One region of the Thermodesulfitimonas autotrophica genome, then DNA from elsewhere that is predicted to be linked to it. Evidence: predicted binding sites of a transcription regulator. Region 1 holds the regulator's gene; the other holds the start of a gene.
The links. Region 1 encodes ArgR, which controls arginine synthesis, uptake and breakdown. Its sites were predicted from a motif close to ANTGNATAAANATACA; they were not measured.
Positions count from the first base shown of each region.

Region 2: argC (N-acetyl-gamma-glutamyl-phosphate reductase) is a predicted target of ArgR. The motif match lies at 7,526-7,541, and genes of this name have one in related genera.

Region 1 covers NZ_RKRE01000001.1:62,849-77,693, reverse strand. Annotated here, with positions in the region: gene EDD75_RS00395 (copper transporter) at 1-510, opposite strand, end outside; gene steA (putative cytokinetic ring protein SteA) at 530-1,648, opposite strand; gene spo0A (sporulation transcription factor Spo0A) at 1,877-2,647, opposite strand; gene spoIVB (SpoIVB peptidase) at 2,772-4,121, opposite strand; gene recN (DNA repair protein RecN) at 4,167-5,840, opposite strand; gene argR (arginine repressor) at 5,840-6,307, opposite strand; gene EDD75_RS00365 (NAD(+)/NADH kinase) at 6,321-7,196, opposite strand; gene EDD75_RS00360 (TlyA family RNA methyltransferase) at 7,267-8,073, opposite strand; gene dxs (1-deoxy-D-xylulose-5-phosphate synthase) at 8,070-9,962, opposite strand; gene EDD75_RS00350 (CNNM metal transporter family protein) at 9,940-10,557, opposite strand; gene EDD75_RS00345 (polyprenyl synthetase family protein) at 11,318-12,208, opposite strand; gene xseB (exodeoxyribonuclease VII small subunit) at 12,165-12,455, opposite strand; gene EDD75_RS00335 (DUF4416 family protein) at 12,520-13,035, opposite strand; gene EDD75_RS00330 (cyclodeaminase/cyclohydrolase family protein) at 13,261-13,899, opposite strand; gene EDD75_RS00325 (bifunctional 5,10-methylenetetrahydrofolate dehydrogenase/5,10-methenyltetrahydrofolate cyclohydrolase) at 13,911-14,759, opposite strand.
Region 2 covers NZ_RKRE01000003.1:423,899-438,743, reverse strand. Annotated here, with positions in the region: gene argH (argininosuccinate lyase) at 1-646, opposite strand, end outside; gene EDD75_RS09700 (argininosuccinate synthase) at 661-1,854, opposite strand; gene argF (ornithine carbamoyltransferase) at 1,947-2,885, opposite strand; gene EDD75_RS09690 (acetylornithine transaminase) at 2,898-4,070, opposite strand; gene argB (acetylglutamate kinase) at 4,170-5,057, opposite strand; gene argJ (bifunctional glutamate N-acetyltransferase/amino-acid acetyltransferase ArgJ) at 5,119-6,318, opposite strand; gene argC (N-acetyl-gamma-glutamyl-phosphate reductase) at 6,440-7,480, opposite strand; gene amrS (AmmeMemoRadiSam system radical SAM enzyme) at 7,607-8,617, opposite strand; gene amrA (AmmeMemoRadiSam system protein A) at 8,641-10,044, opposite strand; gene EDD75_RS09660 (LysE family transporter) at 10,081-10,689, opposite strand; gene EDD75_RS09655 (YkgJ family cysteine cluster protein) at 10,747-11,481, opposite strand; gene EDD75_RS09650 (SDH family Clp fold serine proteinase) at 11,650-12,495, shown strand; gene EDD75_RS09645 (N-acetylmuramoyl-L-alanine amidase) at 12,496-13,185, opposite strand; gene rpsI (30S ribosomal protein S9) at 13,443-13,835, opposite strand; gene rplM (50S ribosomal protein L13) at 13,853-14,281, opposite strand; gene rnr (ribonuclease R) at 14,384-14,845, opposite strand, start outside.

The DNA of each region.
Region 1 (14,845 bases):
CGGGTTCTGGCCGGTAGCCACCGCCCGGCCTAGCTCATTGGCAAGGCGGTCGCTCACCGCCGTAGGATCCTTCTCCGCCCAGCCCAGATCTGCGCTGATCTTAGGAGCCGCACCGGCAACGTCGAAACCGCTAACCAGGGTTACCACCGGTCCCACCACAGCGCCGGCCGTTTTTAAATCGTTTAAGAGCTCTGGCGATGCCGGGCCGCCGACCTCAAAAACGGCTACCCGGACATTCTGGAGCCGCCCGGCAATCGCGAAAGGAACAACCTCCCGCGCAAAAGCCGTCAGCGCGGCGTTCTCCGCCTCCACCCGCTCGCATCGCTCCTGAACCTTTACATTTTCCAACCGGAGAACGTTGAGCTGCTTCTCTAAACGGTCAGCCAGCTGTTCCTGTTGTTTCGTGAGCGCCTCGTTTCCCACCATGGTAGTACCGATGAGGATCCCGAGTCCCAGCATTAAGAAAACCGCAACCAGGGTGATGATGTGGTAGCGGATGTCGATAATCAACGCCCGACTCTCCTTTGACTTAAAGCCCGAGCAAGACCCGGAACTGGATGAGGATAAGCCTCAGCAGCTGACGGATCGAAGGGGAGATTATCGCCACGGCAGCGAAGGGCAAAAGGGCGGCCGCCACCACCTGGGCCAGGTAACGGAACTTGACCCGGCTCCGGTAGAGCTGCGAAACCCCCTTGGCGTCAACCAGGATTGCGCCCACCTTGAGCCGCACCAAAAAGGTGCTCCCCATCCCGCGGCGCCCTTTTTCCAGGAAATCGAGAACGTTGGAATGGGTACCGACGGCAACGATAAGCCGCGCTCCCTTTTCGTACGCCAGTAACATGGCCACGTCTTCGCTCGTTCCGGCAAGCGGCAGGGTGACGGCAGGGATACCCAACTCCCGCACTTTTTTAAGCCCCGGCGCCTCCCCGTTCGGGTAAGCGTGCACCACCACGTCCGTGGCCTCCCGCAGCGCCTGGTCGCTCACGCTGTCCATATCGCCGATCACGATATCCGGGCGGTAGCCGAACTCCCGCAGGGCGTCCGCGCCGCCGTCAACCCCGATCAGAACCGGCCGCACCTCGTTGATGTAGGGACGGATCGCCTGCAGGTCCTCCTTATAGTTGAAACCCCGCACCACAACCAGGGCGTGCCTGCCCTCAAGCCGCGTCTTGAGCGGCGGCACGGGCACCGCCCCGGCGATCAGGTTGACCTCCTTACGGGCGTAGGCCAAGGTGTTATCCACAAACCGGACTAATACCTCGCCGAGGCGCTCCTTCGCCGCGGCCATACCGGCAAGGACCCTCTCCCGCGTCAGCGGCTCACCGCGAGCGATCAAGGCACCGTTCAGGAATACCGCCCCGTCAGCAACCTCTACCTCCGCCCCCTCCGGGATTTCCATCACCGCCGGACCAAGGGCATCGACAATGGGAATACCGGCATCCAAGAGCATCAAGGGCCCCTCGTTCGGGTAATCGGGCGAAAGCGACTTTTCCGCGTTGAGCACCAGCCGGCAGCGACTTTCGATTAACCCCTGCGCCGCAAGTTTATCGATGCCTCCGTGGCTGATTACCGCAATTTCGCCTGGTTGCAGGCGCCGCACCAGGTTCTTCGTGCGCCGGTCAACGCGTGCTCGGCCTCTGACGACCATTTCTCTGCCACCTTACCGTTTATAAACCAGTATAAATCTTTTGGCTGGTAAGTCAAGGACAGGCCCCGCTCTATTTAAGATATGCATTCCGGAACCTGCTAACGCACAAAAGCAAGAGGCCTGAAGGCCCCGCTCGCGCAAAAACCGCTCCGCCCTACCGCAGTAGCCGGTTCGCCGCATAACGCTAACTTAAGAGACCTGACCGGTCGGTCAGGCCTCTTTCCTTCATCAACTCACCCTTGACTCCAGCCGTAGTTTATCGGCGATCATGGCGATAAACTCCGAGTTGGTCGGTTTGCCCTTGGCCATGTTGACCGTATAGCCGAAAAACTTAGAGATCGCCTCCATATTCCCCCGGTCCCAGGCCAGTTCGATGGCGTGTCTGATCGCCCGCTCGACCCGGCTGGGCGTGGTGTTGTACTTCTGCGCGATCATCGGGTAGAGCTCCTTGGTGATACCGCCTAACAGGTTTATCTCTTCCACAACCATCAGGATCGCGTCCCGCAGGTAGTGGTAGCCTTTAATGTGTGCCGGGACGCCGATCTCGTGGATGATATTGGTAACCGCTACGTCAAGGTTCCGGGGTTTCGTCGGGGCAATAAAGGGAGTGCTGGTCGCCGTGCCGTCGCCAAGCTGCTTGATCCGGTTCGCCAAGACGCTGAAGTTAAAGGGTTTGACCACGTAATAGTCGGCCCCTAACTCCACCGCACGCTGCGTTACCGTCTCCTGCCCTAACGCCGTCAGCACAATGAACTTGGGCCGGTAGGTGGCGGCGCTACTGGCAAATTTCTCCAGCACGCCTATCCCGTCCAGGTGGGGCATAATGATGTCGAGGATCACTACATCGGGCCGGGTTTCTTCAATCAACTGGATTGCTTCCAGCCCGTTATAAGCCACGCCAACCAGCTCAAAATCGGGCTGCTGACTCAGGTAGTCCTTCAACAACTCACAGAACTCCCGGTTATCGTCGGCCACGAGAATGCGGACCAGTCTGCTCAAAGTTAAATGCCCCCTTTTGTTACCTAATTAACTTTTTGGTAAATCAGTAAATTCTGCAGCAGTCAAAAATATCCTGCTACCCTGGCGTAAAAAAACTTTCGAATTGGATATTTTTGTAACCACTTCATTCCTGCTTTATATAATATTTTACAACAGCCTTCAGCAGGGAAGGTCTGAGTTCATCGAAAAATGTCGGCTTCACCTCCGGGAAGGCGAGCAGACCGCACGCCCGCACCATCCGCTCCGCGAAGATGCCGTAGCCCTTTTCCGGCGTGCTGATAAAAACGTGCGTCACCGCGCCGACCAGGCGCCCGTCCTGAATGAGGGGGCTCCCGCTCATCCCCTGAATGATCCCCCCTGTAAAGTGCAGCAACCGGGGATCGGTAACCCGCACGATAAGATCCTTTCTCCCCCTCTCGTAAAAGGGGTTTACCCGCTGAATCTCAACGTCAAAGCTTTCGAGTCTGTTTCCCGTAAGCACGGTGAGCATCTGCGCCCTTCCGGGGTGTACCTGGTGGGCGAGGGCTACGGGAATAGGGGCCCTAAAAAGGGGATGCTCCGGCAGGCGGTTTAAATGGCCGAAAATGCCGTACTCGGTATTAGCCTCAATCGTGCCCGAAAGAGAAGAGTTTTCGTTTATGACCCCGATTTTCTCGCCCGGTTTGCCCTTCTCTCCCGGGCGTACGCCCTGGATGAAGGCCTCCACTAAGGAGCCCTTGGCCAGCTCCACGGGATGAGCGGTGGTCGCATCCATAACGACATGACCGAGGGCGCCGTAAAGCCTCGTCTCCGGGTGGTAGAAGGTGAGCGTGCCGACGCCCGCGGTGGCGTCTCTAATCAGAAGACCGATCCGGTAGCAGCCCGCGCGCCGGCACAGGCGCGGTTGGACCTCAAAGCGGAGCAGCCGCCCGCGCCGGTTCACCTGCAGCACAACCGGACGCCCCTCCCGTCCGGCGCGGCAAATCGCTTCCTTCACCACCTGATCGCTCGTCGCCGGGCGACCGTCAATACTCAGGATCAAGTCCCCGACCATTAATCCCGCTCGCGCGGCCGGACTCACCCGGGAACCGTCCGTAGCGATAACATCCGCGTAGCCGATCACGATTACCCCTTTGGCATGCAGGAGCAACCCAACCGCCTGGCCGCCCGGATAAACCCGCGGTACCGGACGGACCTCAAAGACCAGGGTTTTAAGGGGGATGAGACCGTGCAGGGCAACCCGCGCTTGAAAGGTGCCGGGTGCGGTGAACCGGAGTCCTCTACCTATCGGCTGGCCTCCACCCCCGCGTCCGTTATCCGCCGTTACCAGGACCAGGTGTTTCTGGATCGCCGGGGGGAAAAGGTTGTTGAAACTCAGCCATTCACCGAGGGCCAGGCTCTGTTTGACCGGCCAGAAGGCCGCGGCAAGATAGTTCAGGGTAAAAAAAAGGAGAAAAAAAGAAAAGACCGCGAAAAGGCGCAGTTTTCGTGGCAATGTGGCACCCCTCCGGGCAAATAATCTACCCGGAGGGTAAAAGCTTTATGTAGTTTCCGGCGTAACTTGCCCGTCGCTTTCTAGGAGCACCCGCGCGTGCTCCGCGGCGGTTTCAGGCGAACCCCCTACCAGACGGGCGATCTCCGCCACCCTCGCCGCCCCGCTGACCGGGGCAACCCGCACCACCGCGCGCCCCGCCGCGATTTCCTTGGTGATAACGTAATGAACGGCGCCCCGTGCGGCAACCACCGCCTGGTGGGTAATACAGAGCACCTGCCGCCGCGCGGCGAGTAAATTAAGCCGGGAAGCGACCGCTTCCAGCGCCCGGCCGCTGATCCCGGTGTCAACCTCGTCAAGAAAGAGTGTTCCCACTTTATCGGCCGCCGCCGTGAGGACCTTCAAGGCGAACAGGGTCCTGATGGCCTCCCCGCCGGAAGCGATCCGGGATAGAGGTTTGAGCGGCTCGCCCGGGTTGGGACTGAAAAGGAATTCGACCTCTTGCAACCCGCGCGGGTTCGGGACCTGGGCTACGGGGGCGAAGGTAATCCGGAACGACGTCCGTTCCATGGCTAAACGGGCAAGTTCCTCCTCTACCGCCCTTTCGAGCCGCCGGGCGGCCTCTTCCCGGCCTTCCTGCAACCTCGCCGCTGCCGCCTGCCACTCCGATAGCCAGCGCTCCGCCTCCGCCTCCAGACCGGCTGTCGTCTCTTCCTCCCGGACCAACGTTTCCAGCGCGGCGGCCGCCTCCGCCCGGAAGCGCAGGATCGCCTCAACCGTTTCCCCGTACTTGCGGCTGAGGCGCCGGAAGAGTTCTAATCTTTCCTCCACCAGATCGAGGCGGCGCGGGTCGTGCTCTGCGCGGTCGGTTAGGCGTTCCAGTTCCCGCGCCGCCTCCACGATGAGCGCCACCGCCTCCCGCAACGCCTGCGCATAATACCCCATTTCCTCCCGGTACTTGGCAATCTCGGCTAAAATGGCCGCCGCCTCACCCACGCTTTCTACGGCCGCATGATCCTCTCCGGTCAAGAAGGCCCGCGCCCGGGCACCTAACTCGGTCAGCCGGACCGCATTTAGCAGCCATTCCCGTTCCCGGAGCAGTTCTTCAATCTCCCCGGGGCGAAAAGCCGCCCGGTCGATCTCGGCGATCTGGTAGCGCAGGGTATCGGCCTCTCGCGCCCGCGCCCGCGCCGCGCCCGCCGCCGCAGCCGCTTTCTCCCGCGCCGCGTGCCAGCGCCGGTAAAGCCGCTCCACCTCCCCGGCCAGCCGCCCCAACCCCGCATAAGCATCGAGAACCGCCAACTGCTTCGCCGGGGTAAGGAGCGCCTGTTCCTCCCCCTGGATCAGAAACTCAACCAGCTCCTCTGCGGCCTCCCGGCAGAGGCTGAGCGGCACCGCGTGGCCGTTGACCCGGCAGAGGCTCTTTCCCTGGCGGTACAACTCCCGGCGAAAAAAAAGGTGCCCCTCCTCAAGCTCGATCCCACTCTCGGCCAGGCACTGCGGTACCTCCTGGACCGCAAACACGGCCTCGATGACCGCCTTTTCGGCGCCGGTCCGGATGTAATCGGCGGCAGCGCGCTTACCCAGCGCCAGCATAAGCGCTTCGAGGATGATTGATTTACCGGCTCCGGTCTCGCCCGTTAAAACATTGAGCCCCGGACCGAACTCAACCGTTAAGTCATCAATGAGCGCCACATTTCTGATCGTTAAGCTCCGGAGCATTACTCCCGCTTCTCTCCCGCCAGCAGAGCCCGCAGCCGGTTCCGCACCTCGGCGGCCCGGCCCCGGGGTTTGACGACAATCAAAAAGGTATCGTCCCCGGCTACCGTTCCGACAACACCAGGCCACTCCACCTGATCGATTGCCGACGCCACACCCTGCGCCGCCCCCGGAAAAGTCTTGACGACCACTAAATTCTCGCTCGTCTCGACGTCGACCACCGCGTCCCGTATTAGCCGGCGGAAGCGCGCCTCGTCAAGGTCGCCTTTCCCCCGGGTCCGCGGGGCAACGTAGCGTAGCCTGCCGTCTGCGGCGACCTTCACCAGTCCCAGTTCCCTGATATCCCGCGAAACCGTAGCCTGGGTGACCTTAAAACCGGCCGCGGCGAGAGCCCGTACCAGATCCCGCTGGCTGGTAATAGGATGCTCCTTGATCAGCTGAAGGATTTTCTGCTGGCGTACGCGTTTCATCCCACCCTGCTCCTCACTGACGGCACTCTTCTATGCCGTGCAGCAGCAGTTTCCGGCGCAAAACGGAATAAAAGCTCCGCTCTCCGGTCCTGATCAGCCGCAGAGGCCGCGGATAGCGCCTCACGGTCAGCCAGTCTCCGGCCAGCAGCGGCAGGTTTTCGTGCCCGTCAACCGAGAGGCCAAAGCCGGCGACGCTCGTCTCGAGAAAAACCTCTACCACCGCGCCGCCGCCCACCACCATCGGCCGCACCATGTACGAATGAGCGCAGATAGGAGTGAGGATGATCGCGTCTACCCCGGGTGCGACCACCGGACCGCCGGCAGAAAAAGAGTAGGCAGTCGAACCGGTAGGAGTGGCGATGATGATCCCGTCGCCGTTGTACTTCATCGCGCAGTGTCCGTCCACCCGCACCTCCAGGCGGCAGGGCCGGCTGAGCGCCCCCCGCCCCACGACGCAATCATTGAGCGCGACGACCTCCCGCACCGTAGCCCCCGCACGCCGGATGCCGCCCCAAAGAAGCAGCCGTTCCTCCGTGCAGTAGCGCCCCGCCAGAACCTGCTCCAGTCCGGAAAAGAGCTCCTCCGGCCCGAGCTCGGTAAGAAAACCCAAGCGTCCGAGGTTTATCCCTAACACCGGGATGCCGGCCGGAGCGGCAACCGGAACGCAGGAAAGGAGGGTCCCGTCCCCACCAAGGGAGAAAAGCGCCTCCGCCGCTTCCCGCATCCTTTCCCGGTCAACCCCTTCCATCCCCACCAGGCGGGCGTGTTCCCGCAAAACGAGCACCTTTACCCCGTGTCCGGCAAGAAAACGCACGATCTCCCGGGCCACCGGCGCAATTTTTTCTCCTAGCGCCGGGTTAAGAATCAACCCCACAACTTTAATACCCACTGTATCCCACCATAAAAAATTCTCTATCCGGCCGCACAAGCCAACGGCTTTAAGGGATTCCGGGGGGCCGTTAACTTTTAAAGTGGCGCCAGGCCGCCGTCACCACCTCTTCCACCTTGCCGTCCCACGGACACCCTGTAACCTTACTGAAGTAGACAAGAAACTCGATGTTGCCTTCCGGCCCGCGTAGCGGCGAGTAAGTCAGGCCCCGCACCTCCCAGCCGAGCGAGCCGATAAAGGCGATAATCTTCGCGCAGACGGCCACGTGCGTGGCCGGATCGCGCACCACACCCTTTTTGCCCACCTTGCCCCGCCCGGCTTCAAACTGGGGCTTAACCAGCGCAATGCCCTGCCCCTCCGGCTTTAGTAGTGCCCCTACGCAAGGCAGAACCTTTTCAAGCGAGATAAAACTGACATCGACGGTGGCGAAGTCCGCAAGCTCGTCAATCGCTTCGGGAGCAAGGTGGCGGATGTTGGTCCGCTCGAGAACGGTGACCCGCGGGTCGGTTCGCAATTTCCAGGCCAGTTGCCCGTAACCGACATCCACCGCGAAAACCCGCCGCGCTCCAAATTGAAGGGCGCAGTCGGTAAAACCACCTGTTGATGCCCCCACGTCGATGACCACCAGCCCGCGGAGGTTAACCCCAAAAAAACGTAGCGCGTGCGCGAGTTTCAGCCCCCCGCGGGAGACGTAGGGAAGCGCCTCCCCGCGCACCTCCATTCTATCCGCGGCGGAAACGAAACGGCCCGGCTTCTGCACGCAGAGGCCGTTCACGAACACTAAGCCGGCAAGTATAGCCTGACGTGCCTGCTCGCGGCTAACAAAAAACCCTTTCTCCACCAGGGCCACGTCCAACCGCCGCCGGACGGACATCACTTCTTCCTGGCGGCAACCCGCAACCGCCGCCGTGACTGGGTAACCGCGGCAACGATGTTCTCAGCCGTAAGCCCGTACCTTTCCCGGAGGAGGGCCGGGGCGCCGTGCGGGACAAAGGTATCGTTGATCCCTAACCGCACGAGCTCCACATTGCCGAGCCCGTTATCCATCAGGAGCTCAGCTACCGCGCTACCGAAACCGCCCGCCAGGATGCCTTCCTCCACTGTCACCACCCGTCGCGTCCGCCGGGCAAAGCGCAGGAGGAGGGAAGCGTCGAGAGGCTTTACAAAACGGGCGTTGACCACCGCCGCCTCGATCCCCTGCGTGGCCAGCCGCTCCGCCGCCTCAAGGGCCGCGGCGACCGTGTTGCCGAGCGCGAAGAGGCTCACGTCTCTGCCGTCCCGGAGGACCAGCGCCTGGCCGAAGGGAAGCGGGCGCAGCTCCTTTTCTAAAGCGCACCCCGTTCCCCTGCCCCGCGGGTACCGGATCGCGCAGGGACCGCCGTAAAGCAAGGCCGTCTTTAACATGTGTTGCAGTTCGTTCTCGTCCATCGGCGCCATCAGCGCCATATTGGGGATCGAGCGCAGGTAGGCGATATCGAATAGCCCCTGGTGCGTCGCGCCGTCCTCGCCCACGATGCCGGCACGGTCAAGGGCAAAAACGACCGGCAAACGCTGCAAGCAGACGTCGTGCACGATCTGGTCGTAGGCCCGCTGCAAAAAGGTCGAATAGATGGCCACCACCGGCCGCCAGCCGCCGGCCGCGAGCCCGGCCGCCAACGTCACGGCGTGCTGTTCCGCGATCCCGACGTCGAAGAAACGCTGGGGAAAGCGCCGCGCGAAGGTCTTGAGTCCTGTGCCGGTGGTCATTGCCGCGGTAATAGCGACAATACGGGGGTCTTCTTCCGCGAGGCGGACGAGTGTCTGGCCGAAGACCTCCGTATAGGTTATCTTTCCCGCCCCATAGACCTCACCCGTCAGCGGGTTGAAGGGGCCAACGCCGTGAAAGGTGTCCGGGTCCTTCTCCGCCGGCGGGTAGCCCTTCCCCTTTCGCGTGACGACGTGGACCAGCACCGGCCCCTTGAGGCCCTTTGCCTTTTCCAGGGTCCGCAGCAGCGCCGGGATACTGTGGCCGTCAACAGGTCCTAAGTAGGTATAACCGAGCTCTTCAAAAAACATCCCTGGAACCACCAGATACTTCACGCTGTCCTTCAGGCGTTCCAGCACGCGGAGCATCCGCGGCCCGATTGCTGGTATTTTTTGAATTAAGGCTTCAAACTCCTCCCGGGACCGGTGGTACATAGGGTCCGTCCGGAGGCGGGTGAGGTAGCCGGCCAGGGCTCCAACGTTTTTCGAAATCGACATCTCGTTATCGTTGAGGACCACGATGAAGTTGGCCTTGATGTGGCCCGCGTGGTTGAGCGCTTCCAGCGCCATACCCCCTGTTAGCGCCCCGTCACCAATTACCGCCACCACCGCGTAATCCTCCTGGTTAAAGTCCCTGGCTTTCGCTAAGCCCAGTGCCGCCGAAATGGAGGTGCTGGCGTGGCCGGCGCCAAAGGCGTCATAAACGCTCTCGTCCCGGCAGGGGAAGCCGCTTATCCCGCCGAACTGCCGTAGCGTGCCAAAGCGCTCCCGCCGGCCCGTGAGGATCTTGTGGGCGTAACACTGGTGCCCAACATCCCAAACGATCTTATCCCGGGGCGCCTGGAAGACCCGGTGCAGCGCGATAGTAAGCTCTACCACCCCGAGATTCGGCGCTAAGTGTCCGCCCGTCTGAGCCACCGTTTCGATGATCAACTCCCGGAGCTCGGCCGCCAGCTGACTCAGCTCTTCTATTTTAAGCCGGCGCAGATCCTCCGGCGCGTTAACCTGCTCGAGAACGCTCAAACTGTCGCCCCTTCCTGTTAAGCGCCCTCTTTTTGCGCCAAAATGGGGGCCTCATCCGCCCCCAGGCTGCCATTATCCGCCCCGCCAAAAAAATAACCTGGTCCGGCTCGCTCACCGCCAACCGCTTGCCCGCAGCCTTTCCCACCACGGTCAGGGAAGCGATAGCCGCTGTGACCAGGATATTCAACCAGAGTTCGTTCAGCTCCGGCCACCGGACCAACACCTGCGTCATAAGCGAAATGCCGAGCGCGCCGGCAACAGTTCCCGCAACATCCCCGATTATATCGTTCGCAAAATTGGCGACCTTATCCGCATGCCGCACCAGCCAGAGCCCTTCCGAAGCCCCGGAAACCTTACGCGCCGCCATCGCGTTAAAGGTTGGCTCCGAAGCCGCCGTAGCCGCCGTGCCCACGATATCGAAGATAATATTCACCGCGATAATCAGAAAAAGAAAGCCAACCGCAAGCCCAACCGCCTCCATCCGGCGCACAAAGGTTTCCGAAACTAGCGCGCAGGATACGGTAGCGGTAAAAGTCCCCGCAAGCACAAAAAGCAGGTGGCGCACAAAAGCGCCGCGGGGCCGGTTATTACCCAAACGGCTCTCACCTCGAAAATGGCCGTAAATTCAAAATGGGTAAGTGATAGCGCCCCAGGTAAACGCTGTAGCTTAGGTCCAGCAGGATTTCCCGGACGCCCACTGGCCGTCGCCGCGCCAGCGGTTTCCCTTTAAGGGCGTCCCCGGTCCGTCACCGCAACCGGGGCTGGATTGCCACTAAGCATACACTTTAATCCCTGGAGCACCCCGAAATCCGGACAGCCTAGGGGTTTTCCCCGACAGAACCGCCCTCCACCTAGCCTCTTTTGCAGCCAGGGTTTCAGCTAGCGGACCTCCGGGATGGGCCCATACCCGGAGGCCGCTTTTCTTTGCATCCACCCGGGCCACTCAAGGCAGGCTACGCTGTACGCAGCTTTCCACCACGTACAGGTTCTATCCCAAGCCATAGGCGTCAGCCCACGCACTTGGGTCTCCGCGGCGGGAGGGTCAACGCCCGCATGCCTTTGCGGGTCGCCCTTCCGCCTTAACTCCCAGTACCAGCCCCCGGCTGGGCGCCAGCAGCCAGCACCAGGAACTTCATCGATGTGCCCTTGGCGGATTTTTAGGCCCGCCTTCAGTGGAGGCGTTCTGACTAGGATACTGCATCACTTACCCATTTTCATTTTCAAAGGGCATAATAGCGGTCCCCCAAAGGAACCCGCTCCTTGATAACTATGATACCATAGTCCGCCGGGATAAACAAACCCCCGCCAGGTACCGCCAGCTCGCCCTGTAAATGAGCGGCGCGCAAAATCGGCCGTCAGTAATCGCGCGTCAGGATAAATTCCGCCGCCCCGCGCAAAAACGCGGCCGCGCTGCCGAACCCTTCTACCGCCGCCACCGCTTCCATGGCTGCCGCCCTGGCCCGCTCCCGCGCCGCCGCCAGGCCGAAAATCGCCGGATAGGTAAGCTTTTTCTGCCGCGCGTCGCTTCCGGCCCTCTTCCCCATCCTAGCCTCTTCCCCGACCACGTCCAAAATGTCGTCCGTAATCTGAAAAGCGAGGCCGAAACTCATGCCGAAGCGCGTCAGGGCCGCCAGCGCTTCCTCAGAGGCGCGAGCAAGGATCGCCCCCGTACGGACTGAAGCGACGAAAAGCGCCGCCGTTTTTCGGCGGTGAATTTCCTTGACCAGCTCTGCCGGAGCACCCGCTTCCGGAGACTTAATATCAAGCACCTGCCCGCCTACCATCCCTTCCGTTCCCGCCGCAACGGCTACCTCCCGCACCACCTTAAGGGCATCTACAGGCGACACATCCGTTTCCAGCCCCGCCCGGGCGAGCAGTTCAAAGCCGAGCGTCAGGAGAGCATCCCCGGCTAAAATCGCGATCGCCTCGCCGAAGACCTTGTGGGTAGTGGGACGCCCGCGTCGCAAATCGTCGTCGTCCATCGCCGGCAGGTCATCGTGAACCAGGGAGTAGCAGTGGATAAGCTCGATGCCGCAGGCAGCCGGAAGAACAGCTTCGACCCTGCCCCCAACCGCCTCTGCCGCCCCCAGCACCAGCGCCGGGCGAAGCCTCTTTCCACCCGAGAGAACGCTATACCGCATCGCCTGGTGAATGACTACCGGCGGTGCCAACTCCGGAGGAAGGTAGGCATCGAGGGCTTGGTTAATCAGGTGGGCTTTTTCTGATAGGGCCGCTTTGAAGTCCATTGGTGCGCTCCTTCGCCAGGTTCTCTACCGGAACGGCAGCGCCTTCCTGCACCTCATTCTCGAGGAGCAGGCATATCTTCTGTTCCGCCGCGGTAAGCAGTGCCCGGCACCGCTTCACCAGTTCCATCCCTTCGGTAAACCGGGCAATGGCAGTATCAAGGTCGAGATTGCCCGCCTCGATCTCCCGGACAATCGCCTCAAGCCGCCCAAGACACGCCTCAAAAGAAGGCTCTTTTTCCTGGCTCACGTCCCAAACCCCTCACACCGCAGCCAGCACTAATCAAAAGTATAGCATACAGCCGGTAGGGAAGTTACCCCTGTTTTGCGGCGCGCAACTGCTCCCGGTAAAGCTCCCGGATATGCTCGAAAATCGCGCGGTACTCCGGGCTGGCATAATCCGGGTAGGTCCAGGGCCAAGGATGAAACCGCCCCTTGCAAAAGTAAAGGGTTACCTCGGCGTAGATGCCTTCCCCTAAATAAATCCGGTGTACGTTATCTTTGGTGGTCGCCAAGACTAATTTCGCAAGGCTCACGTAGCCGGGGTCAATGTTCACCCGCCGCCTCCCATCGTACCGCCAGCGCGCCTCCGCTTCGATGGCCCAGCGTTTGAGCGCCACCAACTCTGCCGCGTCGATGAGGCGGGAGAAAGCATAAAACCTGCGCTTCAGCCCCGGCCCCATTTCCCGTTCGTAATAGCGGGTCTGGTCAAACGACAGCAACGGGCTTTCGTAGTCGGGCCCGCCCAGCCACCGGGCGAGCTCGCCGGCCACCGCCGCTAGCAGCGCTTCATCCGCGCTGAAAACGCTCACCACCGGTTTTACCGGCACCGGTCTTATTCTCTCCATTGGCTATCATAGAGACTTCGTCACGCAGGCCCCATTTCCTCTTAAACTTCGCCGGTAGTTTCCCCTTAAATTTTTCCCATCGCCTGCGTCCCTCCCCACCGCTTCCCGCGAATCAGGGAGCCTGGGTTCCGTAGGTAAGCCCCACAAAAAACCCCCGCTCCCGCACCGCAGGAAACCGGGGGTCTTAACTACAGGATAGGCTCCACCTTACCGGCCCGCAAGCCGTTCCTTCACGACCGCCACGGCCCGCTCCTTTGCTTTCACCGCCTCGCGCCCTAACTCCTCCCGCTTCGTCACCGCCTGCGCCGCGTATGACGCGTCCTTGATAAGCGGTACATTGATGTCAACGTTGAGCAGCGCGGCCTGAAGCGCCGCCTCGCCCAAGTACGCGGCCACGCCCGCATCGCTTACTGCGCCCTTGTTCCCTTTCAACGCCGCCTGTTCGGCAAGCCGGAGTACCTCGAGGCAACTGCTGGCGATCTTGAGCGGGGTATCGGTTGCCTGCAGCAGGGCTTCCTGCATCCGCCGCGCCCGCTCCGCCTTCTGCTCCTCCGTCTCCTTCGGGAGCTTGTAAACCGCCATAAAGGCGTTGAAGGCCTCCATATCCGCCGCCACCAACGCCTCAAGCTCCTCGATCAACGCCGCCGTTCTGGCCAGTATTGCCTGCATCTCCGGCTCCACATCCTTATACTTATCCTTGCCGACGGTCAGGCTGGCAACCATGGAGGCCATCGCCGCCGCCAGCGCGCCCGCCAGTGCCGCTACGCTTCCCCCGCCGGGCGTAGGGGCACTTGACGCGGCCTCCTTCAAGAACTGCCTGATGCTCCAGTCGAAAACCTGCGCCATGCTCCTGCCTCCTACACAACCCCTTGCAGGGCCATCGCCTTCAGGAGATTCTTCATGATCAGTGTGGTGGTCAGACTCCCGACGCCGCCCGGTACCGGCGTGATGTATCCCGCGACCTCTTTCACATCCTCAAAGTCGACGTCGCCACAGATTCCCTTGTCCGTCTGGTTAATCCCCGCATCGACCACTACCGCTCCCGGCTTGACCATCTCCGCCTTGATAAGCCCGGCCCGGCCGGCGGCGGCGATGAGAATCTCCGCCTGGCGGGTATGGGCCGCCATATCCACCGTTTTCGTATGGCAGACCGTAATGGTGGCGTTCTTGCGAAGCATCATCAGCATCAGCGGCCGGCCCACCGTTTCCCCGCGCCCCACCAGTACGGCGTGCTTACCGGCAATCTCAATCCCGTAGCGCTCCATAATCTCGATGCAGCTCTGGGGCGTCGCCGGGAAGAGCCCCTCTTCTCCCGCCAAGAGACGGCCGCGGTTAACCGCCGTCATCCCGTCGACATCTTTGAGCGGCGCCAGGGCATCGAGAACCCGCCACTTGTTCACCTGTTTCGGGAGGGGAAACTCTACCAGGATACCGTGCACGCCCGGATCTTCGTTAAGCCGCCCGATCAGTTCTATAACCGCAGCCTCCGGCGTATCGCCCGGAAGATGGTGGAGCTCGTAGGCGATCCCGACCCCGGCACAGGCCTTTTCTTTCGCCCGCGCGTAAACAACCGAGCCCGGATCGTCGCCGACCAGAACTGCGGTGAGCTTCGGCGTTATCCCGCGGGACGCATACCCGGCCACCGCGGCCTTAATCTCTTCTTTGATCTGGGCCGCAAGCGCCTTGCCGTCGAGGATTACCGCCACGGCCAAAACCCCCTTTTACCTTTTAGGGGGAAGTATAACCGGAGGAAGAGCTACTTGTCTACGATGGCGGGGTAAACGGAATAAAT
Region 2 (14,845 bases), on a different contig from region 1:
CCAAGAGCTCCGCCACGTAGGCCCGGTCAAGAGGGAAGGTCGTGCCCGCCAGGGCCCCAGCACCTAAGGGCAGAACATTGGTCCGCCGGTAACAATCTGCTAGGCGAGCGTCATCACGGGTGAACATCTCGTAGTAGGCAAGCAGGTGGTGGGCGAAAGTCACGGGCTGTGCCGGCTGGAGGTGCGTGAAGCCCGGCATCAGCGTCTCCACGTGCTCCGCCGCCACGTCGACCAGAGCACGCCGTAGCTCTTTTAGGAGCTGCCGCACCGCATCAATCTCGTCGCGCAGGTAAAGGCGCAGGTCCGTGGCAACCTGGTCGTTCCGGCTGCGGCCGGTATGGAGCTTTTTCCCTACTTCCCCCACCCACCTGACCAGCAGGGCTTCCACTAAAGAGTGGATATCCTCTTCCCCTTCGGGCTGCACCTTCCCGGCCGCAAATTCCGCGTAAATCTTCGCGAGCCCCTTTATAATTGCCTCACCCTCGTCCGGCGCCAGCACCCCGACCTTCACCAGCATCTGCGCGTGTGCCTGGCTCCCTTTAATGTCGTAGGGCCACAGGCGGAAATCAAAGGAAAGGGAATCTTGAAACTCCCGCACCCGCCGGTCCGTTTCTTTCTGAAACCGACCACCCCACAGCGTGCCCACGCTTTCCCCTCCCGTTACTTTTTCACCAACGCTCGCACTTTCAGCGGTAGGCCGAAGAGATTGATGAAACCGGTGGCGTCCTTATGGTCGTACATCTCGTCCCGCTCGAAGGTAGCCAGGTCCTTAAGATAAAGCGAATGGGGCGACCAGATGCCCGCCGGAGAGATCGTCCCCCGGTAAAGCTTCAGACGCACCCGCCCGGTCACCGTCCGGCAAACGGAGGTCACAAAGGCATCGAGAGCCTCCCGGAGTGGCGAAAACCAGAGCCCGTCATAGACGAGTTCCGCGTACTTGAGGGCTACCATCTCCTTGAAGTGCAAGGTGGCCCGGTCGAGGGTCAATCGTTCGAGTTCCCGCAAAGCGTAAAAGAGCACCGTTCCGCCAGGCGTTTCGTAGACGCCCCGGGACTTAATCCCCACCAGCCTGTTCTCCACCATATCCACGATGCCGATGCCGTGCTTGCCACCGATTTCGTTTAAGCGCTCTACCAGCGTCACCGGGTCCAGCCGCGTCCCGTCGAGCCCAACCGGCGTGCCGGCTTCAAAGTCGATGGTCACGTAGACGGGCGCCGCTGCTGCTTTCTCTGGGGGGAGCGTTAAAAGATAAAGGTCCGCGGGCGGCTCGTTCCCCGGGTCTTCAAGATCCCCGCCCTCGTGGCTCAGGTGCCAGATATTCCGGTCCATGCTGTAGGGACGCTCCTTAGTTACCGGGACCGGGATACCCCGGGCCGCCGCGTAAGCGATCGCCTCTTCCCGCGAGCGGATGTCCCACAACCGCCAGGGGGCGATCACCTTCAGGTTGGGGTCGAGCGCCGCCACACTGACTTCAAAGCGGACCTGGTCGTTACCCTTCCCCGTAGCCCCGTGGGCCACCGCCTCGGCCCCCTCACGGTGCGCAATCTCCACTAACTTCTTGGCGATGAGCGGCCGGGCCATCGAAGTGCCGAGAAGGTACTTACCCTCGTAGACCGCTCCCGCCCGCAGACAGGGGAAGACGTAGTCGGTCAGAAATTCCTCCCGCACGTCGACGATGTAAACCTTGCTGGCACCGCTTTTTAAAGCCTTGGCTTCAAGGGGTTGGAGCTCCTCGCCCTGGCCAAGGTCACAGGCCATCGCCACGACCTCGTAGCCGAAATTCTCCTTGAGCCACGGAATGATGATCGACGTATCGAGCCCGCCCGAGTAAGCTAAAACCACCTTTTTGCTCATCCGAAAGATCCTCCTTAAAAATAACGGCCCCAAATACAGCAGATAGAAGCAAAACTTACGGCCACAAAATATTAAACGTTGAACGTCAAAACCTAAAGCACCAGCGCCAGCAGCGCCTTCTGGACGTGGAGCCTGTTTTCCGCCTCGTCCCAGACCCGGCTCGCCGGTCCGTCGATCACCTCGTCGGCGACCTCCTCGCCCCGGTGCGCCGGGAGGCAGTGGAGGAAGATGCAGTCCGGCCGCGCGTGACGGAGCAGGGAAGCGTTCACCTGGTAGGGCCTAAAGATGCGGACCCTCTCAGTGTGCTCCGCCTCCTGGCCCATGCTCGCCCAGACATCCGTCACGACAACATCTGCTTCCCGCACCGCTTCCACCGGGTCATTGAGCACCTCGACCTTGCTCCCCGCAGCCGCCTCCTTCGCCGCCGCCACAATCTCCGGGTGAGGCTCGTAGCCCGGCGGTGTAGCCACCGCGATATCCATCCGCACCCGCGGCGCCGCTAAAAGCAACGAATGACAAACATTGTTGCCGTCCCCAACCCAGGCGACCTTTAACCCCTCAAACCTGCCCTTGGCCTCGAGAATGGTCATCAGGTCGGCCAGGATCTGACACGGATGCTCCCAGTCGGTGAGCCCGTTGATCACCGGAATGGTCGCCGCTTCGGCCAGCGCAACCACGTCTTCCTGGCTGAAGGTCCGGATCATGATCCCGTCTACGTAACGGGAGAGAACCCGCGCGGTATCAGCGATTGTCTCCCCGCGGCCAAGCTGCAGGTCCTGCGCGTTGAGATACAGCGCGTACCCCCCTAACTGGTACATCGCCACCTCAAAGGATACCCGGGTGCGCGTGGAGGGCTTTTGAAAAATCATGGCTAACGTCTTGCCTTCACAGAGGGTATGCCGGTCTCCTCTGTACCTAGCCTCCTTCAGCTCCCGGGCGATATCGATCATCGCTCTGATCTCTTCGCCTGTAACGTCACCAATCGAAAGGAAATCCCGGCCGTGGAAGCGCTTACGCAACGAGGCAAACATTGTCTTAACCCCCTAAGGATTTAATTCTATCTCCCGTACCGCCGCGGTTAGAGCCGCCTGCAAAATCGCCACGGCGCGGTCGACATCCTCCCGGCTGATAGTCAGCGGCGGCACAAAACGCAAGGTATCCTCTTTCACCGCGTTCACAATCAGGCCGCGCTCCTGGCACAGAGAAACCAGCTGCTTCGCCGGCACCTTTACTACCACGCCGAGCATGAGTCCGAGGCCCCGCACCTCGGTTATCAGGCCGCTTTGCGCGCGGAGCCTTTCCAGGGCCTCCCGGAAATAGCTTCCCACCCGCACGGCGTTGGCGACTAGCCCCTCCTCTTCTATCGCCCGCAGCGCCGCCAGCGCCGCCGCCGCCGCCAGCGGGTTCCCCCCAAAGGTCGAAGCGTGGTCCCCCGGCGCAAAGGCAGAAGCAACCTCTTCCGTCGCCAGGAGCGCCCCGATCGGAAAGCCACCACCAAGGGCCTTCGCCAGACAGGTGATGTCCGCCGTAACCCCGTAGTGCTCCTGCGCCAAAAACCGTCCGGTCCGCCCTAAACCACACTGCACCTCGTCAAAAATTAGGAGTGCCCCCCGCTGCTGACAAATCTCCCACGCAACCCGGATAAATTCGTCTGTTGCCGGATAAACCCCGCCTTCACCCTGAACCGGCTCCAAGAGAACCGCCGCCGTTTTATCGGTAACCGCGGCTTCAAGCGCCGCCACGTCGTTAAAAGGAACGTACCGGAACCCGGGCACTAACGGCTCAAAACCCTGGTGGTACTTGGGCTGCCCGGTCGCGGTCACGGCACCGTAGGTGCGGCCGTGGAAGGAATTGAGCGCCGTCACGATCTCAAAGCGCCCTTCGCCCCACCTCTTCTTCGCGTATTTCCGGGCGAGCTTTAAAGCCCCCTCCACTGCCTCGGCCCCGCTGTTACAAAAGAAGACCCGGTCGTAAGGTGTGTGCTCCACCAGCCACCGGGCGAGCATGGTCTGGGGCACCGAGTAGTAAAGGTTGGAGCAGTGCATGAGTACCCCGGCCTGCTCCCTAATAGCCGCCACAACCCGGGGGTGGCAGTGGCCTAAAGAATTCACCGCCAGACCGGCAACGAAGTCAAGGTACTCCCTACCAGCCGCATCCCAGACCCTAACCCCAGCGCCGCGCACCAGGACCAGCGGAAGGCGCCCGTAAGTTTTCATTATATATTTATCGGCCAGCGCCACAACCTCTCGCGGCGAGAACCCCGCAGAATTTTCCGCTGCCAACCGGCTCCCTCCTTATTTTAAAAAAGTTACCGTTCAAGGAAGCACCATCGTGCCGATGCCCTCGTCCGTGAAAACCTCGAGGAGAATGGCGTGCAAAACCCGGCCATCGAGGATGTGGGCCCGCTTCACACCGCCCTTGATCGCCGCCGCACAGCATTCGAGCTTGGGGATCATTCCCCCGGAAATCTTCCCGGAAGCCACCAACTCCGGAATGTCGTCCACCCTTAACACCGAAATGACCGAACCTTTATCCGCCGGATCACTCAAGATCCCCTCCACATCCGTGAGGATGATGAGCTTGTCGGCCCCAAGAGCCTCAGCAATTTTCCCCGCTACCGTATCGGCGTTGATGTTGTATCCCTCGCCGTCGGGTCCCAGGCCAATCGGGGCCACTACGGGAATGTACCCCTGTTGGATGACGCTCAGCAGCAGGTCGGGATTCACCTGCGTCACCCGGCCCACAAAACCGAGGTCCTGCTCGACCTCACTGCCGTCGGCTAGCCGCACCTTCCCCGGTTTCTTCGCCGCCATGACCAAGTTGGCATCCTTCCCGCAAAGCCCCACTGCCCGTCCGCCGAGGCGGTTGATAAGCGCGGTAATTTCTTTGTTAAGCCGGCCGAGAACCATTTCTACAACCTCCATCGTTTCGGCGTCCGTTACCCGGAGGCCGTTGACGAAGGAGGTCTCTTTTCCAAGACGCTTCAGCATCTTCGAGATATCCGGTCCGCCGCCGTGGACTACTACCGGATGCATCCCGACATACTTCATCAGCACGAGGTCGGTCATCACCGCCCGCTTCAGCTCGCAGTTGAGCATCGCGTGACCGCCGTACTTCACGACGATAATCTTGCCGTAAAACTTTTTTATGTAGGGCAGGGCCTCAACCAGAATCCCCGCCTTCTCCTGTGCCGTTAAAACCATTGCCTCGCCCCGCTGTCTTAAAAATTTTGCCTCTGTCGCGCAAGACGCACCGATGATTCTTCTACGTTCTGTAGCTGGCGTTGATTCTTACGTAATCATACGTCAGATCGCAGCCCCACGCTACCGCAGCGGCCGCGCCCTCGTTGAAATCAACCGTTATCACCACCGGGTCTTGTTCCAACTCCCGGCTCGCCCTCTCCTCAGAAAAGGGAAGTCCCGCCCCACCTGCGGCCACCTGTTCTGCACCTATAAAGATGGCGACTTTCGCCGGGTCGAAGGCCGCGCCGGAATAACCGGCAGCGCAAAGGATGCGGCCCCAGTTAGCGTCCCGCCCGAAAACCGCCGCCTTCACTAAATTGGAACCGGCAATCGCCCGAGCCGCCAGGCGCGCGTCCGCAAGCGTCCTAGCGCCTGTAACCCGGACCTCGATAAGCCGCGTGGCCCCCTCGCCGTCCCGGGCGATTTTTTTCGCCAGTTCGGTGCAAACCGCGGTGAGCGCCGCCACAAAGTCGGCGTATGCTGGCCCCGCGGCGGTGAGCTTCGGGTTCCCCGCCATGCCGTTGGCTAAGACCACCACCATGTCGTTGGTGCTCGTATCCCCGTCAACCGTAATCATGTTGAAGGAGGCGTCGACCGCTTCTTTCAGCGCCCGACGCAGAAGCTCGGCCTCTATGGCCACGTCAGTGGTGATAAAGGCGAGCATCGTCGCCATATTCGGGTGAATCATCCCCGATCCCTTCGCCATCCCGCCGACCGCGCAGGTGCAGCCGCCTACGGAAAAGCGGACCGCTGCCTCCTTAGTGACGGTATCGGTGGTCAGGATGGCCTCCGCAGCGGCGGCGTGGCCCGCCACGCCCAGCGCCGCCGCCGCCGCCGGCAGCGCCGCCGCGATTTTCCCGAGTGGCAGGCGCTGCCCGATCACGCCGGTAGAACTCACCAGCACCAGTTCCTCCGGCAGTTCCATAACGGCAGCCGCAAGCCGGGCCATCGCTACCGCGTCCGCGTAGCCTTCCTCCCCGGTGCAGGCATTGGCATTACCGCTGTTAACCACCACCGCCTGGGCCACACCCCGCGCCAGCCGCGCAGCCGTTACTAAGAGCGGGGCGGCCTTCACCCGGTTGGTAGTGAAAACACCCGCCGCCGCTGCCGGCACCTCGCTGTAAATAAGCGCCAGGTCTTTTTTCACTTTCTTAATCCCCGCGGCCACCCCGCTTGCCAGGAACCCCTTGGGCAGGGTAACGCCGCCCGCGAACCACTCCACTATCGATCTGCCTCCCGAACTCGCTATGGAAAGCGCACCTTTTCCTTCTGAGGGGAAACCTTCCTCGTTATTTAATAGCCGCGCCAGTCTCGCCCCGGTTACCGGCCCAGCACTTGCCGCCCTACGGGTAGAGCCCGACGAAATCGAGACCGGTGGTCTCAGGAAGACCAAATAGCAGGTTCATATTTTGCACCGCCTGTCCCGAGGCGCCCTTAACCAGATTATCAATTGCCGCTAACAGCACCGCCCGCCCGGTGCGGGGGTCGGCCACGGCGCCCAAATGCACTATGTTCGAACCCGTCACGCTCTTCGTCCGGGGGAGCACCCCTTCCGGCAGCACCCGGATGAAAGGCTCATCCCGGTAAAACTCGCGGTAGATATCGAGAAGCGCCCCGGTCGTCAGCTCTTTCCTCAGGGTAGCGTAAACCGTCGTTAGGATGCCACGGGTCTGCGGGACCAGGTGCGGGGTAAAGGAGACCCGCACTTCCGTTCCTGCAGCCGCTGTCAGCTCCTGCTCAATTTCCGGGGTGTGCCGGTGAATGCCCACGTTATAAGCCGTAACGTTTTCGTTGACCTCGGCATAGTGGCTCCGAAGGTCGAGCTTTCGCCCGGCCCCCGAAAGGCCAGATTTGGCATCGATAATGATGGTGGCAGGATCGATAACCCCCGCCTTAAGAAGCGGCACCGTTGCGAGAAGCGATGCCGTCGGGTAGCATCCCGGATTGGCGACCAGGGCGGCGCCTCGCACCCTGTCCCGGTAAAGCTCCGGCAGGCCGTAAACCGCCTCCCGCGCTAACTCCGGCGCCTCGTGCTTTACCTTGTACCACGCCTCGTAAACGGCAGCGTCCCGGAAGCGAAAATCAGCCCCTAAATCGATCAGTTTCTTGCCCCGTTCCAAAACCGCCCTGGCGACAGGTACTGCGTGCCCGTGGGGGAGCGCCGTGAAAACCACGTCGCAAGCGGCCGCCATTTTCGCCGCATCGAAAACCTCCAGCACGCGATCGGTGCATCCGGAAAGGTGCGGGAAAACGGCCGATAGTTGCTGGCCGGCGTAACTGCGCGACGTTAAAACGGCAAGCTCCGCCTCCGGATGGCGCAGGAGTATCCGCACCAACTCCGCACCCGTATAACCCGAGGCCCCGACAATACCGACCCTGATCAAATTCCCACCCGCCATCCAAGTTTAATGTTGATAATTATACAGGACGTTGTATAAAAATACAATGGGGCGGGCAAAATATTTTTCCAGTGCGCCGCCCCAGCCCCGTAAACCGGCGTTATTCCGAACTCAGCGCTTCGCCTCCCAGACGGAGCCCACGATATCCACCGGCGCGCCGCAGGCGCCGCATTTCCCATCTTTGAGGAAGACGTTGCGCACCTTGTAGCCCTCCCGGCGGACGACCGCGGCACCGCAACCCGGACAGTAGGTGGTGTCGGCCTCCTCATCCCAGACATTTCCAAGATAAACATACCGCAGCTTCTTCCTGGCCGTCTCGCGGGCGGCATAAAGCACCTCGAGCGGCGTCGGGGGCCGCTCCATTTCGAAATTCGGGAAATACCGGGAGAAGTGAAGCGGGATACGCGGGTCAACGGCGGCAAGCCAGTCCACCAGCGCGCCGATCTCTTCTGCCGCATCATTCAATCCGGTAACGATCAGGTTCGTCACTTCTACGTGACAGTGGTCCTTCGCCACTTCCACCGTCCGGAGAACGGGCTCAAGCCGCCCAGCACAAACGTGCTGGTAATAATCATCCCGGAAGGACTTAACGTCGATATTCATCGCGTCGATGTAGGGGAGCAGCTCGCGTAACGGTTCTTCCGCGATAAACCCGTTGGTAACCAGGACGTTTTTAAGTCCTGCTTCCCGCACCTGCCGGGCGGTATCGCGGACGAATTCGTACCATACCACCGGCTCCGAATAGGTATAAGCAACGCCAACGCAGCGGGGTCCCTGGGCCTGTGCCATCGCCACCACCTGCTCGGGTGTAAGCGGTATAGTCGGCGGCGAACCGTGCGCAATCTCCCAGTTTTGGCAGAAACCGCAGCGGAGATTACAGCCGAAAGTCCCCAAAGAAAGGATGGTGTGGGCCGGGTAAAAGTGGTAGAGCGGCTTTTTCTCCACCGGGTCCGCATTGCACGAGGAGCACTGGCCGTAATTTAAGGCGTAAAGCGTCCCGCCACGGTTTTCCCGCACGCGGCAAAATCCCGTACGCCCCTCCTTAATAAGACATCCTTTCGGGCAGAGCCGGCACAAAACCGCGTTATCTTCCTGCTTTTCGTAAAAAAGCGCCTCGCGCATCCCCAACCTCCTCCGTCGCAAACCTAATGGTACCGGACGACCTCGAACCGCTCAAGCTTCACCGGCTCGTGCGGCCCGATACCCGCCTTCCGCCGGGCGATGGCGACCTGTTCCTCCGGAGTATCAACTCCCTGAATATCCGGCAGCAGAAGACCCCGGCGCCGGCCGGAAGAAACGATTACGCCGTAGCGCTTCGGGTCGAGATCCGCCAGCCCCTCAACCGGTTCTGGCGCGCCGAGGATGTCAACCGAGATGGTAAGATCGTCAACCTCCGCCGTGCTCACCGGGTCAAAGCGGGGATCCCGGGTCGCCGCACTGATGGCGTTCTCGATCACCTCTTCGACAATGTTGCGTTGCGTCGCCTCCACCGTGCCGATGCAGCCGCGCAAAACCCCGTCCTTCTTTAAAGAGACGAAAACCCCGGCCGGCCGGTCAAATTCCGGCGGCACCTCTTTCGCCTGGAGGCGCTCGCCCCTTTCTATGTAAGCCTTTATAGCCTCTCGGGCCACCCGCACCAGAAAGCTCTCCGTCCGCAACCGCTTGGCTGCCGCCGCGTTTAACTCCTCCCAGAAACGCCGCCGGTCGTCGCGCCCGCGCGGTGTGATGCACGCCACCATGTACCCAACGCCGAAAGGTCCCTCGTAAGAAAGCACCTCCGCCGCTACCGCCAAGCCGTCGAAGGCACCGAAGAGCATCACCATGGGCCGGAGCCCGCACTCGCCGGCCCGCTCGACCAGCAACGGATCCAGCCGGATCAGCGCCACCGGATCCCCCGCCGCTATGATTTCCTGCACCCGCCGGTCGAAGACTGCGCCCATCGGGTCGTATCCGTTGGGCGCTTCTGGGAGCAGGCGGTGGGAGAGGTCCCCGCTGGCCACTACGGCCACCCGCCGGCCGAGCCGCACCGCGGCCCGCTGCACGGCAACGCCAAAGCCGTAAAGCTTCCACAGGGGAATAATGGCCATCCCGCAGACGACCACGGGAAGGGCGATGCCGCCTTTTTGCAACCAGTAAAGAGGCGCCGTGATCCCGTGGTCCAGATGGTATCCGTACCCCGCGTCGATCGCCGTCTCGGGAAGCCCAAGCGCCGCCAATTCCTGGCGCAGCGCGTCTGCCAGCGGACCATCCGTCGTCAACGAAAAGCTTACTTCCGGTGCTCCGAAGCGGCTTAAGTTCCCCGCCAGTCTGGACACCGTTACCACACTAATGGCGTCCCAGAGTACCGGCCCGTGGGGCGAAATCACCACCATGGTTTCTGCACCGCTCGCCGCAATTCTGCGGCCAAGCGCCACGAGCGCTTCCTGGGTTCGCCGTACCTTCCGGGCCTCGGTACCCCCGACTTCGGGCACCATAATCGGTGGGTGAGGGACTATCCCGCCGATGCGGATAAACCCGCCAGGTGCTTCCTGCCTATCAGCCGCCGTCATGCCGAACCCTCCCGCAGCCCTAAACCTTAAGGCCCGTCAAAAATGCCAGTATTCCAGGCCTTTAAGGATAAAATACCCCGCCAGCCCGATTAGAAACAGCGCCGCCACCGTCAGCACCGCCCGGTAAAGCGCGGGACCCAGAAACCGACGCCCGCCGCCCACGACACCGGCCACAGCCGCGTACCAGACCAGGTCGGCCAGGATATGCCCGGTGAAGAAAACCGCCACGCCGCCCCAGCCCCACCGCAGAGCAACGTTCACGTACGAAAGGCCGATGGTAGCCCACCAGAGGCTCCAGTAAGGATTCGAAAGGCTCACTCCCGCCCCCAGCCCGATCAGACGTCCCACACCGGCGCTCGCCGCAGAATTACTCCCCTTTGTACCAGCGGTAAGGTCCAGCGAAACCCGCCCCTTAACGACGTCACGCAAGATCGTCGCTCCCATCCAGAGCAAGAAACCGCCGCCCACCAGCGAAATCCCCGCGACCACCCCCTGGCGCGCGATAAAAGGCCCTATCCCCAGAGCTATTGCCGCCACCAGCGCCGCCTCTAAGAGGCCGTGGCCAACCACAAGGAGCGGCCCCGCCTTCGCGCCCTGCCGGGCGCTTTCGGCAACCGTTACCGTCAGGAGCGGTCCGGGCATCATTGCTCCTGTCAGGGCAACTAAAAACGCCGTTAGAAAAAGTTCCGGTAGACCCACGGCCTAAAAGCGGTAACCCGCGGCCCGCCCCGCATATTTTTCGAGCAACTCCCGCGAGCCGGACAGAAACTGGCGAACAACCTCTAACCGCTTACCCCGCACGCCGGCATTGAGCACCGTCATCGCCAAGTGCACCGGAAGCGGCGCCAGCGTCCCGCCGCGAAAAACCCGTTCCGGCACCACAATGCTGGTATCAAGGGCCAGCAGGCGCATCTCGAGGTCCGTAAGTTCGTCGGCAGTAATCTCCCGGCCCCCGTCTCTGTTTCGCCCGCAATAGGGGCGAGACTGGAGCACCGCCTCTGGCAGCCCGATCCCGTATTCCGCCTGTAAGAAGTCCGCCAGGGCGTTAACGTGGCGCACGCGCTCCTGCTCTCTTTTGGCGTAGTCCTCTTCGCTGAGAAGGCCGAAAAGCCGGCAGCCGAACGGGCGAACCGGCGCAATGAGGCAGCCCTCCGCCGCACGGAAAGGACATTTGAGCTCCGGGTCGGCAAGCTCGAGAAAGAAAAATTCCGCCGCCCCCCGGAGGATTGCCTCCTGCTTTTCGGGAAGTTTATCGCGGATGTAGCGGTAGACGTTCAGGTACTCGAGCAAAGAAGCGGCAGGCGGATTCTGGCAACAAAGCTCACAATCCCGGCACTCCCTGTCGGGCATATCAAGGTAAATCCGCTCTAAGTCTCTCAAGAGTCCGTTATTCTCGGCGTAAATCAGGCTTGAATAAAGTTCGTTGACCCCTAACATTACCCCTACCCTTCCTCATCCAGGCTTGTCACCTTAGCAAAAACCTGGTAAAATTATTGTAATAGGATTCGGTTCCGAAATTCATATTCCTCTCCGCGCGGACAAAATAAGTATAACAAAGTCTCTACCCGTTGAATAGTCCAACCCCGTTTCTAAGGGAGTTAACAAATGGCGGCACAGTTTTCGTTTTTCGACATCATTTGGACTATCTTTATCATTTCGGCCTTCCTGCCCATGCTGAAACAGCAGCACTTAGAGATGCAGCGGATGCGTCTCATCCGGGCAATCGAGCAGAAGCGCCGCTCGCGCCTGATCACCATGATCCACCGGCAGGAACTCTTAAGCCTTTTAGGCCTTCCTCTAACCCGCTACATCAACATTGAGGACTCCGAACATATCCTCCGGGCCATCCGTTATACCCCGCCCGACATGCCGATCGACCTTCTGCTCCACACACCGGGCGGCCTTGTGCTTGCCGCCGAGCAGATCGCGCGGGCGCTCGAGAAACACCCGGCGAAGGTGACGGTTTTTATCCCCCACTACGCGATGTCCGGTGGAACGATGATTGCGCTTGCCGCCGACGAGATCGTGATGGACGAAAACGCGGTGCTCGGCCCCGTCGACCCGCAGCTCGGCAACTACCCGGCCGCCTCAATCCTGGAAACCGTCCGGCTGAAAGGAATCGAAAAGGTCGACGATACCACCGTCATCCTGGCAGACATCTCCCGCAAAGCGATCAACCAGGTCGAGGAATTCGTCCACTATCTCCTGCGCGGGAAAATGGGGAGTGAGAAGGCCCGGGCTATTGCCCACTTCCTCACCAGCGGCCGCTTCACCCACGACTACCCGATCACCTCCGAGCAGTTGAAGTTGCTGGGCCTTCCGGTCCGCACCGACCTGCCCAAAGAGATATACTCCCTGATGGAGCTTTACCCGCAGCCGAGCCAGCGCCGCCCTTCGGTGCAGTACATCCCGCTCCCGTATGGCCGCCCCGACCGCGACGGCAAACGCTGACTAAGGTGGCCCGGGCAACGTCAGCGCGCCAGCCTTGGCCGCAAAGTAGCGGACTATCCCGGCGTAGATCGCAAAGGCGACCTTGCTCTGGTAAGCAGGGTCCTGCAGGAGCTTGAATTCCTGCGGGTTAGTGATAAAGCCCACCTCCACCACCACTGCCGGCATCTGCGCCGTCCGGCCGGTGAAGTAATCGACCGCTTTCGGTAACCGCGTCGTGTTCCCCAAAAACTCCCGCAGAGCGCTCTGGATGGCGCAGGCCAGTTCCCGTCCCGCCGCCGCGCCCGGCTGGTAGAAGGTCTGGGCACCGTATTCGTTATCCTCCTCAAAACTGTTGACGTGAATGCTTACAAAAATGTCGGCCCGGTTCGCGTTAGCCATATCCACCCTGCGCTGGAGATCCTCCCGCTTCCTCCCCTTACCAACCGCCGTTTCCGGGTCGGCCAGGTCCCGGTCCTCTTCGCGCGTAAGCATTACCCGCGCGCCTCCCTGCCGGAGAAAACCGGCGAGTCTGAGCGCTACTGCCAACGTCAGGTCCTTCTCTCTGACTCCTTCCCGCACTACCCCCGGATCAGGGCCGCCGTGGCCCGGATCGACCACCACCAGCCGGTCCAACAGTACGGGGGATAGGACAGCGATTTCCTGTTCCCCGGCCCGCAACGTCGCAGAATCGTAAATCCGGACTGCGAGCAAAAGAAAAAGATAGGCCCCAGCGCCTAAAACTAACAATTTTAGTGCGTGGCCGAACTTTTCCCTGCGTCTTTTCAGAAAAAGATCCTCCTATCGGCCGTTCTCGCGAAACCGCCGGCTCCCCTACGAAATAAAGCTACGTTGTTCGCCAAGGGGTTATTACCAAAGCTCTAAAAACAAAATGCCGGAAACGGCCTGGCAGCCTTATTCCGGCATTTGAACTTCGAACCGCGAACCTTGAACGTTGAACGGCAAACGTTTTAACGCTTCGAGAACTGCGGTGCCCGCCGCGCCTTCTTGAGCCCGTACTTGCGGCGCTCTTTCATCCGCGGGTCACGCGTCAGAAAGCCGGCCTTTTTCAGAACCGGACGCAGGTTCGGATCCGCCTCGACCAGCGCCCGGGCGATACCGAGCCGCACCGCACCCGCCTGCCCGCTAATGCCGCCGCCGACCACCCTGGCCTTAACGTCAAAGCGCCCGAGCATCCCGGTGACTTCCAGCGGCTGTTTTACCAGCACCTCTAAGGTTTTCCGCCCAAAGTAAGCATCCAGCGGGCGCTCGTTAACAACCATATTGCCTTCACCGGGCGTGAGAAACACCCGGGCAATCGCGTTTTTCCGCCTTCCCGTGCCGTAAAAATGAACCTTGGCCAAAGCTCTACCCCCCTTTTTTAAAGCTCCATCGCTTCCGGCTTCTGCGCTTGGTGCGGGTGTTCCGGACCGGCATAAACCCGCAGTCTCCTGGCCATGCGCGCGCCAAGTCTGGTCTTCGGCAACATGCCCTCTACCGCCTTGCGCACAGCCAGTTCCGGACGCGTTTTCATGAGCGTGGCGTACTTCATCACCTTCAAGCCGCCCGGATAACCGGAATGCCGGATGTAGAGCTTCTTCTCTAACTTGTTCCCCGTAAGGAGGACCTTATCCGCATTCACGATAATCACGTGATCACCCGTATCGACATGCGGCGTGAAGATCGGCTTATGCTTCCCGCGCAGGATGTGCGCCGCTTTGCTCGCCAGCCGCCCGAGGGATTTCCCCGCAGCGTCGAGTACGTACCAGCGCCGCTCGACCTCTTCGGGCTTTGCCATATAGCTGCGCATTTTACTTAACCTCCTCTGCTGCTCACGATCGTTCGCGAACCAAATTGCGCCGTAAACTCTGCGGTGCTCCGGAAAAGGATGTGAAATCATACAAGGAAAAGTTTAATATACCCCGTTTCCAGATGTCAAGAGTGCGAATTCGACCATTCGCTCGGCAACGGAAACGCGTACCACCTGTACCCGGACAGGGTCGCCTAGCCGAAAACGGCGACCGGTGTTCTGGCCCGTAAGGGTGTAGCGGCGTTCGTCGTAAACGTAAAAATCATCGGTGAGCGTCCGAACGTGGACCAGACCTTCGACGGTATTCTCAAGCTCCACGTAGAAACCCCAGGCGGTCACCCCGCTGATGAAACCGGCGTAAACGTTCCCGATTTTATCCTCCATGAAGGCCACCTTTTTAAGCTCGGTCGCCTCGCGCTCCGCCTCCATCGCCACCCGCTCGCGTTCGGAGGATAGCGCCGCCGCCAAGGCCGCCTTCGCCCGTAGTGCCGCCGCCCGCTCGTCGGGCAGGGTCCCACTCGCAAGCGCTTCCCGCAGCACCCGGTGGATGAAAAGGTCGGGATA